Linked DNA regions of Kineosporia succinea. The protein of the gene in region 2 interacts with the protein of the main gene of each other region in a pairwise test. Links are inferred from orthologs where the notes say so. Each region holds a gene or a part of one and is shown on either strand. Other genes may lie near its edges.

Region 1 (4,656 bases), 3.2 Mb from region 2 along the record:
CTGCGGAAGGTGGTCCGTCCCACCCGGAACGAGCTCATCACCTACACGTCCGTGGTGCTGATCTTCGTCCTCGCCGTGATGCTTTACGTGTCGGCGCTGGACTTCGGCTTCGGCAAGTTCGTGCTCTGGGCGTTCGGCGGCGGTAGCTGAGTCGCCTGCGCGGCGGCTCCGGTGCACGATCGAGAGCGTTGAGAGCCGGCCCGACCACTCCGTGAGCGGGCCGGAACGTACGAAGGGAAGCAGGACAAGCGTGTCCGAGAACACCGAGCAGTTCACCGAGGAGGACACCGACCTCGCCACCACGGCGCAGGACGGTTCCGACGACGCCGCCACCGACGAGGTGGCCGGCGCCCTCGAGCAGGACGAGACGGACGACGCGCAGCCCGAGTCCGTTCCCACCGCCGGTGCGGACGACGAGGAGCCCGGCGACCCGGTCGAGGAGTTCAAGGCGGGTCTGCGCCGCGCTCCCGGTGACTGGTACGTGATCCACTCCTACGCGGGTTACGAGAACCGGGTCAAGGCCAACCTCGAGAACCGCACCACGAGCCTCAACATGGAGGATTACATCTTCCAGGTCGAGGTGCCGATGGAAGACGTGACCGAGATCAAGAACGGCCAGCGCAAGCAGGTCCGCCGGGTCCGGATCCCTGGTTACGTCCTGGTCCGCATGGACCTCACCGACGAGTCCTGGGGCGCCGTCCGGCACACCCCGGGCGTCACCGGTTTCGTCGGCCACACGCACCAGCCGGTTCCGCTGAGCCTCGACGAGGTCTTCTCGATGCTCGCCCCGGCCCTGGCGCCGGCGGAATCCACGAGCAAGTCCTCGAGCCCCGGCAAGTCCGAGGTGAAGGTCGTCGACTTCGAGGTCGGCGAGACCGTCACCGTGATGGAAGGGCCGTTCGAGACCCTGCCGGCCACCATCTCCGAGATCAACGCCGACGCCCAGAAGCTCAAGGTGCTGGTCTCGATCTTCGGTCGGGAGACCCCGGTGGAACTTTCGTTCGCCGACGTCTCCAAGATCTGATCGCACCTAAACACCCGGAAAAAGGAACAAGGTCATGCCCCCCAAGAAGAAGGTCTCAGCTCTGATCAAGCTGCAGATCAATGCCGGCCAGGCAACTCCCGCCCCGCCGATCGGGCCTGCGCTCGGTCAGCACGGCGTCAACATCATGGAGTTCTGCAAGGCCTACAACGCCAAGACCGAAGGCCAGCGCGGCAGCGTGGTTCCGGTGGAGATCACGGTCTACGAAGACCGTTCCTTCACCTTCATCACGAAGACCCCGCCGGCCGCCGAGCTGATCAAGAAGGCCGCCGGTGTGGCCAAGGGCTCGGGCGAGCCGCACAAGACCAAGGTCGGCAACCTCACCGCCGCCCAGGTCCGTGAGATCGCCACGACCAAGCTCGAAGACCTCAACGCGAGCGACCTGGACATGGCGTCCCGGATCATCGCCGGCACCGCCCGCTCGATGGGGATCACCGTCGAGGGCTGAGCCTCTCACCCGTACTTTTTTCACAGCACCACGTGGCAGGGCCGGGCGCGGTCCGTCGACCACACTTCTCCTGGAGGAGAATCATGAAGCGCAGCAAGTCCTACCGCGCAGCGGCGGAGAAGATCGACAGCGACGAGCTGTACTCCCCGCTCGACGCGATCAAGCTGGCCAAGGAGACGTCGAGCACGAAGTACGACGCCACCGTCGAGGTCGCGTTCCGTCTCGGTGTCGACCCGCGTAAGGCCGACCAGATGGTGCGCGGCACCGTGAACCTGCCGAACGGCACCGGCAAGACCGCCCGGGTGCTGGTCTTCGCCACCGGTGACCGTGCCGCGCAGGCCGAGGCCGCGGGTGCCGACATCGTCGGCTCCGACGAGCTCATCACGAAGATCCAGGGTGGCTTCCTCGACTTCGACGCCGTCGTCGCCACGCCCGACCTGATGGGCAAGGTCGGGCGTCTGGGTAAGGTCCTCGGTCCCCGTGGCCTGATGCCGAACCCGAAGACCGGCACGGTGACCATGGACGTCGCCAAGGCCGTCGAGGAGATCAAGGGCGGAAAGATCGAGTTCCGCACCGACAAGCACTCGAACCTGCACTTCATCATCGGCAAGACCTCGTTCACCGAGTCTCAGCTGGTGCAGAACTACGCGGCCGCGATCGAAGAGGTCATGCGCCTCAAGCCGTCCGCCGCGAAGGGTCGCTACCTGAAGAAGGCGACCATCACCACCACGATGGGCCCGGGCATCCCGGTCGACCCGAACGCGGTGCGGGCGCTGGAGGAGCAGGCCTGAGCCTGATTCCCCGGCACCTCCCGGTGAGGTTCTGAACCGAAGAACGGCCCTGTTCGCACACTGCGAATAGGGCCGTTCTCATGATCGCCACGAGGCGCCCGGTGACGGTCTTTTTCTACTGATCCGCAAGGTAGGGTTAACGGGCGCGACGCCTGACGGGAGTGCTCCCGGAGGGCGAGGGTCCAGCAGCCGGGCTCCAGCGCTGTCTGCTGTGCGCGGAACGTGTGGGGCGGAGGGCCCGGTGTACGAAACGGAACGTCTGGAGGAGCCCGCGGCCCGCTCGGAGAGCAGGTTGCTGCTCGTCGAGGACGACGACGGGGACGCCCTGATCGTCGAGGACCTGCTCGACCTGGCCGGCAGCGGTTTCGAGATCGTGCGGGCCCGGAGCCTCAAGCAGGCTCGAGATCTGTTGCGCCGCAACAAGTTCGGCTGTGTCCTGCTCGACCTCGGACTGCCCGACGGGCAGGGGCTGGATGTCGTGCACAGCCTGCTCGACGAGGCCTCCGACGTCGCGGTCATCTGTTTCACCGGTCTCGACGACGAGCGCTCCGGCGCCGCCGCGGTCGCCGCCGGTGCCCAGGACTACCTGGTCAAGGGCCAGGTCGACGGTGAGCTGCTGAGCCGGGCGATCCGCTATGCGATGGAGCGGCGCCGGGCCGAGGAGCAGTCCCGCCAGCTCTACGCCAGCGAGGTGCGCACCCAGGAGTACGCCCGTCTCGAGCGTGGCCTGCTGCCGCTGACCCAGACCCGCGACCCTGCCCTCGGCGTCACCGCCCGCTACCGCCCGCAGGCCGGTGACCTGCTCGGCGCCGACTTCTACGACGTGGTCGAGGCCCCCGACGGCCGGGTGTTCATCCTGATCGGCGGCGTGGCCGGGCACGGTCCCGAGGAGGCGGCCCTCGGGGTCAGCCTGCGCGTCGCCTGGCGCGCTCTGGTGATGGCCGGCGTCGACCCGGGCCGGCTGCTGCCCGTGCTCGAGGAGCTGCTGATCCGGGAGCGCCGCTCGGAGGAGATCTTCGTGCAGGCCACGCTCTGCGTGATCGACGCCGACCGGCTCACCGCGCACCTGTGGCTGGCCGCGCACCTGCCGCCGATGCTGCTCGACCCGGTGCCGACCCAGCTGCCCGGCGACCCCGCGAGCATGGCGATCGGCCTGCTCCCGCCCGGGGCCTGGCGCGGTCGCAAGATCACGCTGCCGGCCCGCTGGCGCCTGCTCTTCTACACCGACGGCCTGGTCGAGGGTTCGCGCGGCCGTGGCCTGCACCACGAGCTGGGTGTGCCCGGCCTGCTCGAGCTGGCCCAGGCCAGCCGCACGGTCGGCGACGACGGCGCCGAGGTGGTGGACGACCTGCTGGACCGGGTGCAAGACGCGCACGGGGGAGAGCTGCCCGACGACGTCGCGGTGATCGCGGTGCAGTGGCCGAGGGAGTTCAAGTGACCACGTGGTGGAACCGCATGCGTGAGCCGCGGGTCTGGGGTGTGCACGGCCGGATCGCCGCCGCCCTGGTGGTCGTCGTGGCGCTGCTGACCGGGGTGGTCACGGCCGCCGTGCTGACCCTGCTGGAGACCCGGCAGGTGCAGCGTGAGGTGGTGCGCGACTACTACGAGGGCCTGCGCGCCTCGCAGAACTACTTCATCGCGATGCTCGACTCGGAGACCGCGATCCGGGGTTACGCCCTCACCCACGACCCGTCGGCGCTGACCCCGCTCAACGACTCGGACCAGCCCTGGGACAACCCGATCTCCGACACCCTGGGCCGGGTGCTGCCCGACACCGCGGCGATCCCGGCGATGCAGGAGGCGGAGGCGGCGGCCGAGGTCTGGTACTCGGACTGGGCCGCGCCCACGATCCGCAGCATCCAGAACGGCGACGACCTCAGCGGCAAGGACTTCGACGAGGGCCGGGAGCTGTTCGACAACTTCCGCACGCAGTACAACGAGGCCATCAACACGCTGCGTCCCGAGCGCGAGGCGGCGGCCGACCACCTGGCCCGCGTCACCAACCTGGGCTTCGCCATCGGCGTGCTGAGCGCGATCATCTGCCTGGTCGCCGGCGTGGTGCTGTGGATCCTGATGCGGCGCTGGGTGAGCAACCCGGTCGCGCACCTGGCCGGTGAGGCGCGCATCGTGGCCAACGGTGAGTACGACCACGCCGTGATCGGCCTGGGCCCGCCCGAGTTCGTCCAGCTCGGTAACGACGTGGAGTCGATGCGGCAGAAGCTGGTCGAGGAGATCGACCAGGCCGACGAGGCCCGGCGCCAGACCGTGCGGGCCCGGGCGATCCTCGAGGAGCAGACCCAGGAGCTGCAGCGCTCCAACCGCGAGCTCGAGCAGTTCGCCTACGTGGCCTCGCACGACCTGCAGGAGCCGCTGCG
Region 2 (4,846 bases):
CGCTGCCCCGCCGCCGCTTGTTCTCGGCCAGCGTCGCGGCCGTCGCCCGCAGCAGCTCGTCCGGGTCGATCGCCGGGTCCTGCGTGAACATCACGCCGAGGGCCGTCGTCACGGTGAGACCGGTGTCCGCGCCGAACCGGTTGGCCACCTCGGCCAGCGCCCGCTGCACCCGGCCGGACTCCTCGCGCACCGACTCCTCGGTGGCCTCCCCGGTCAGCACCACGAACTCGTCGCCGCCGAGCCGGGCGGTGAAGGAGCCGTCCGGGACCACGTCGGCCAGCGCCCGCGCGGTGCGGCGGATCAGGTCGTCCCCGGCCCCCTGGCCGCGGGCGTCGTTCACGGCGCGCAGCTCGTCCAGGTCGATCATCACCACGCCGAGACCGGTGTCGCCGGTGGTCACCGGCAGGCTCCCGATCGCGGCCCGCAGCCGCTCGCGCAGCGCCGTGCGGTTGCCCAGCCCGGTCAGCGGATCGGTGCGGGCCTGCCGTTCCAGCCACTGCTCGTGCACCTGCTGCGCGGTCACGTCGCGCATCTGCACGAGGGCGTGCTCGGGGCTGCCCTCGGCGTCGCGGGTCAGGGTGATCACCAGGTTCACCAGCAGGTGCCCGGTGCCGATGCTCATCCGGGTCCGGTGCTGGACGGTGTCGTTCGGGAAGGTGCCGGCCGGCTGCGTCACCAGGCGGTCGAGGTCCTCGAGCAGGGCGCGCCGGGCCGCGGTGCCGTCGTCGGCGACCCCCGCCCCGAGGGCGACGGGCACCTGCCCGGCCACCACGTCCTCAAGCGTGAGACCGACCAGACCGGAACGACCGGTGAGGGTCTGCGCGGCCGGGTTCGCGTGCACGATCCGGCCCGTCTCGGTGCCGGAGACCGCGACCACTACGATCCCGTCGGCGGCGTGCCGGAACACCGCGCCCAGCAGCTCCTCCGCGGACCGCCGGCCCTGCTGGCTCTCCTGGGCCTGACGCGAACGCCGGGCCAGCTGCTCGGTGGCGTGCCGGGCGCGTTCCAGGGCGTCGGCCATCTGGAAGATGCCGATCGCGTGGTCGGCGAGGATCCGCAGCATCTTCAGCTGCTCGGCGGTGAACGTGCGTTCCTGCTCGTCGTAGGCGCACAGCGTGCCCACCACGTGCCCGGTCAGCGTGCGCAGGGGCACGGAGGCGTAGAAGCCCATCCGCGCGATCGTGCCGTCGACCACCGGGCTGTTCGCCAGGATCGGCACCGTCGTGGCGTTCTCCACCACGAGCTCCTGGCCGCTGCGCACCACCAGGTCACAGGGGATGTCCTCGCGCGGGAAGCTGCCCTTCGGCCCGCCCACCGCCGCGATCGAGTGCAGCCACTCCTCGTCCACGATGTTGATCGTGGCGTTCTCGGTACGGCACAGCTCCGCCGCCAGCTCGACCAGCCGGTCGATGCCCTCGGCCACCGGGCGCTCGATCAGTCCCAGGGCGTGCACGGCCTCGATCCGGGCCTGCTCCTGCCGGTCCACGTCCGTGTACGCGCCGTACGAGACGTCACCGATGTCATCCCCCACCACATGCCCAGCCACCCGGTCGCTATCGGCACACACCGACGCGAGCCTGAGCCCTGGCGCGCCACGGGCGGCGCGCTCGGTAGCATCCAGGATGCGCCCGTCCGGGTGCCCACCACCTAACGAGGAGTCACTGTGTCAGCCCAGGTCACCGTGTCCGTATCCGGTTCGCCGCGGGAAGTCCCCGCGGGGACCACGGCCGCGGACCTGTTCTCCGACGACCGCGCCGTGATCGTGGCCCGCGTCAACGGCGAGCTGCGCGACCTCACCCACGCGCTGGCCGAGGGCGACCAGGTCGAGCCGGTCACCGCGGAAGACCCCGAGGGCCTGGCGGTGCTGCGGCACTCCACCGCCCACGTGCTCGCGCAGGCCGTGCAGGCCACCTTCAAGGACGCCAAGCTCGGCATCGGCCCGCCGATCCGCGACGGGTTCTACTACGACTTCGACGTCGAGACCCCGTTCACCCCGGAAGACCTGAAGGCCCTCGACAAGGCCATGCAGCGCATCATCAAGGAGGGCCAGACCTTCCAGCGCCGCGTGGTCACCGACGAGGAGGCCCGGGCCGAGCTGGCGAACGAGCCGTACAAGCTCGAGCTGATCGGCCTCAAGGGCGGTGCCGGTGACGCCGAGGGCGCCGACGTCGAGGTCGGCGCGGGCGAGCTCACCATCTACGACAACCTCAACCGCAAGGGCGAGGTGGCCTGGAAGGACCTGTGCCGGGGCCCGCACGTGCCCAGCACCAAGCTGATCGGCAACGGTTTCCAGCTGATGCGCAGCGCCGCCGCCTACTGGCGCGGCAGCGAGAAGAACCCGCAGCTGCAGCGCATCTACGGCACCGCCTGGGCCACGAAGGACGAGCTGAAGGCCTACCTCGAGCGCCTGGCCGAGGCCGAGCGCCGCGACCACCGCAAGCTCGGCACCGAGCTCGACCTGTTCAGTTTCCCCGACGAGATCGGTTCCGGCCTGGTGGTCTTCCACCCCAAGGGCGGCGTGATCAAGCGGGTGATGGAGGACTACGTCCGGGCCCGGCACATCGAGGAGGGCTTCTCGTACGTCGGAACCCCGCACATCAGCAAGGGCCAGCTGTTCGAGACCTCGGGGCACCTGCCGCACTACGCGGACACCATGTTCCCGCCGATGGACCTCGAGAACAGCCAGTACTACCTCAAGGCCATGAACTGCCCGATGCACAACCTGATCTTCAGGTCGCGTGGGCGTTCGTACCGCGAGCTGCCGCTGCGCCTGTTCGAGTTCGGCTCCGTCTACCGCTACGAGAAGTCCGGCGTGGTGCACGGTCTCACCCGCGTGCGGGGGCTGACGCAAGACGACTCGCACAGCTACGTCACCCCGGAACAGGCCCCCGGTGAGATCCGGCACCTGCTGAAGTTCGTCACCGGGCTGCTGAGCGACTTCGGCCTGAACGACTACTACCTCGAGCTCTCCACCCGCTCCGACGCCCCGGACAAGAAGGACAAGTTCATCGGGTCGGACGAGGAGTGGGAGAAGGCCACCGAGGTGCTGCGCCAGGTGGCCGAGGAGTCCGGCGCCGAGCTGGTGCCCGACCCCGGTGGCGCCGCGTTCTACGGCCCGAAGATCTCGGTGCAGGCGAAGGACGCCATCGGCCGTACCTGGCAGATGTCGACCATCCAGTACGACTTCAACATGCCCTCGCGCTTCGGCCTGGAGTTCGCGGCGGCCGACGGCACCCGGCAGCAGCCGGTGATGATCCACTCGGCCAAGTTCGGTTCGCTGGAGCGGTTCTTCGGTGTGCTGGTCGAGCACTACGCGGGCGCGTTCCCTCCGTGGCTCGCCCCGGTCCAGGCCGTCGGCATCCCGGTGACCGACGACCACGTGCCCTACCTCCGGGACGTGGCCGGGCGTCTGGCCGAGGCCGGGGTGCGCGTCGAGGTCGACGACTCCGACGACCGCATGCCCAAGAAGATCCGCACCCACACCAAGCAGAAGGTCCCCTTCATGCTGATCGTGGGTGACGACGACGTGGCCAAGGGCGCGGTGTCGTTCCGGTTCCGCGACGGCTCGCAGGACAACGGGGTGCCGATCGAGCAGGCGATCGAGCGGATCACCGAGGCGATCCGGACCCGCGCGCAGGTCTGAACCATGTACTGACGCAACGGCGCCGGGTCGACAAGGCCCGGCGCCGTTCGCTTTTCACCCGGAGGTCTTTGCGGTGCCCGACTGGTCCGAACATGTCATCTGGTGGCAGCTGCACCCGCTCACCTTCACCGGTGCTCCCGACGAGGCCACCACCGAGGTCGTGCCGCGGCTCGAGAAGCTCCACCCCTGGCTCGACTACGTCATCGAGCTGGGGGCCAACGGCCTGCTGCTCGGGCCCGTGTTCGCCGCCGCGACGCACGGCTACGACACCGTCGACCATTTCCGCATCGATGCGCGGCTCGGCGACGAGCCGATGTGGGACGCGCTGGTCGAGCAGGCGCGCGGGCGCGGCCTGCGCCTGCTGCTGGACGGGGTGTTCAACCACGTCGGCCGTGAGTTCCCGCATTTCCAGGACGTTCTCGCTCACGGAGACCGGTCGGAGTACAAGGACTGGTTCCACCTGACGTTCGCCGAGGACGGCACGTTCACCTACCGCGACTTCGAGGGGCACGGCGCCCTGGTCGCGCTGAACCACGAGAACCCGGCCGTGCGGCAGTACACCATCGACGTGATGCGGTACTGGCTCGACCGCGGCGCCGACGGCTGGCGCCTCGACGCGGCCTACCAGGTGCCGGCGGAGTTCTGGCGGGCGGTGATCGGCGAGGTCCGCACCACGCATCCGGATGCCTGGTTCCTCGGTGAGGTGATCCACGGCGACTACGCGGAGATCGCGCGGGCCGGCGACCTCGACTCGGTGACCCAGTACGAGCTCTGGAAGTCGTTGTGGAGCAGCCTGAACGACGCCAACTTCTGGGAGCTGGCCTGGAACCTGGAGCGGCACAACGAGTTCGCCGCGGGTTTCGTGCCGCAGACCTTCGTGGGCAATCACGACGTCACGCGCATCGCCAGCCGCCTCGACGACCCGCGTCACCTCGGGCACGCGCTGACCGTGCTGTTCACGGTGGCCGGGATCCCGAGCGTGTACGCCGGCGACGAGCAGGCGTTCCGGGGCGTGAAGTACGACCGGGCCGGAGGGGACGCCGAGATCCGGCCCGCGTTCCCCTCCACCCCCGGCGAGCTCGCCGATCTGGGCGCACCGGTGTACCGGCTGCACCAGGACCTGATCGGCCTGCGGCGGCGGCACTCCTGGCTGACCCGGGGCACGGCCGAGAAGATCCACCTGGTCAACGAGGCGTTCGCCTA

The links. Proteins that work in one complex are often made in the same cells at the same time.
Region 1: the proteins of thrS (region 2) and rplA interact in binary tests that used the Escherichia coli proteins (3 or more experiments, as listed by UniProt). The link is inferred for Kineosporia succinea from one-to-one orthologs.

The regions. Positions count from the first base shown.
Region 1 is NZ_JAUSQZ010000001.1:3,340,334-3,344,989, forward strand. The notes cover bases 627-3,427. They hold rplA (50S ribosomal protein L1), read left to right. Parts: upstream 627-1,573; coding sequence 1,574-2,281; downstream 2,282-3,427. Other genes in these bases: nusG (transcription termination/antitermination protein NusG), read left to right, coding at 627-1,024; rplK (50S ribosomal protein L11), read left to right, coding at 1,059-1,490; J2S57_RS14645 (PP2C family protein-serine/threonine phosphatase), read left to right, coding at 2,523-3,427. Outside these bases: preprotein translocase subunit SecE, read left to right, coding at 1-150; more of nusG, read left to right, coding at 251-626; more of J2S57_RS14645, read left to right, coding at 3,428-3,719; J2S57_RS14650 (CHASE3 domain-containing sensor histidine kinase), read left to right, coding at 3,716-4,656. UniProt on the Escherichia coli protein: One of the primary rRNA binding proteins, it binds very close to the 3'-end of the 23S rRNA. Forms part of the L1 stalk. It is often not seen in high-resolution crystal structures, but can be seen in cryo_EM and 3D reconstruction models.
Region 2 is NZ_JAUSQZ010000001.1:103,850-108,695, forward strand. The notes cover bases 1,163-4,153. They hold thrS (threonine--tRNA ligase), read left to right. Parts: upstream 1,163-1,663; coding sequence 1,664-3,643; downstream 3,644-4,153. Other genes in these bases: J2S57_RS00515 (sensor domain-containing diguanylate cyclase), read right to left, coding at 1,163-1,546; J2S57_RS00525 (alpha-amylase family protein), read left to right, coding at 3,717-4,153. In the rest of the region: more of J2S57_RS00515, read right to left, coding at 1-1,162; more of J2S57_RS00525, read left to right, coding at 4,154-4,846. UniProt on the Escherichia coli protein: Catalyzes the attachment of threonine to tRNA(Thr) in a two-step reaction: L-threonine is first activated by ATP to form Thr-AMP and then transferred to the acceptor end of tRNA(Thr). The rate-limiting step is amino acid activation in the presence of tRNA.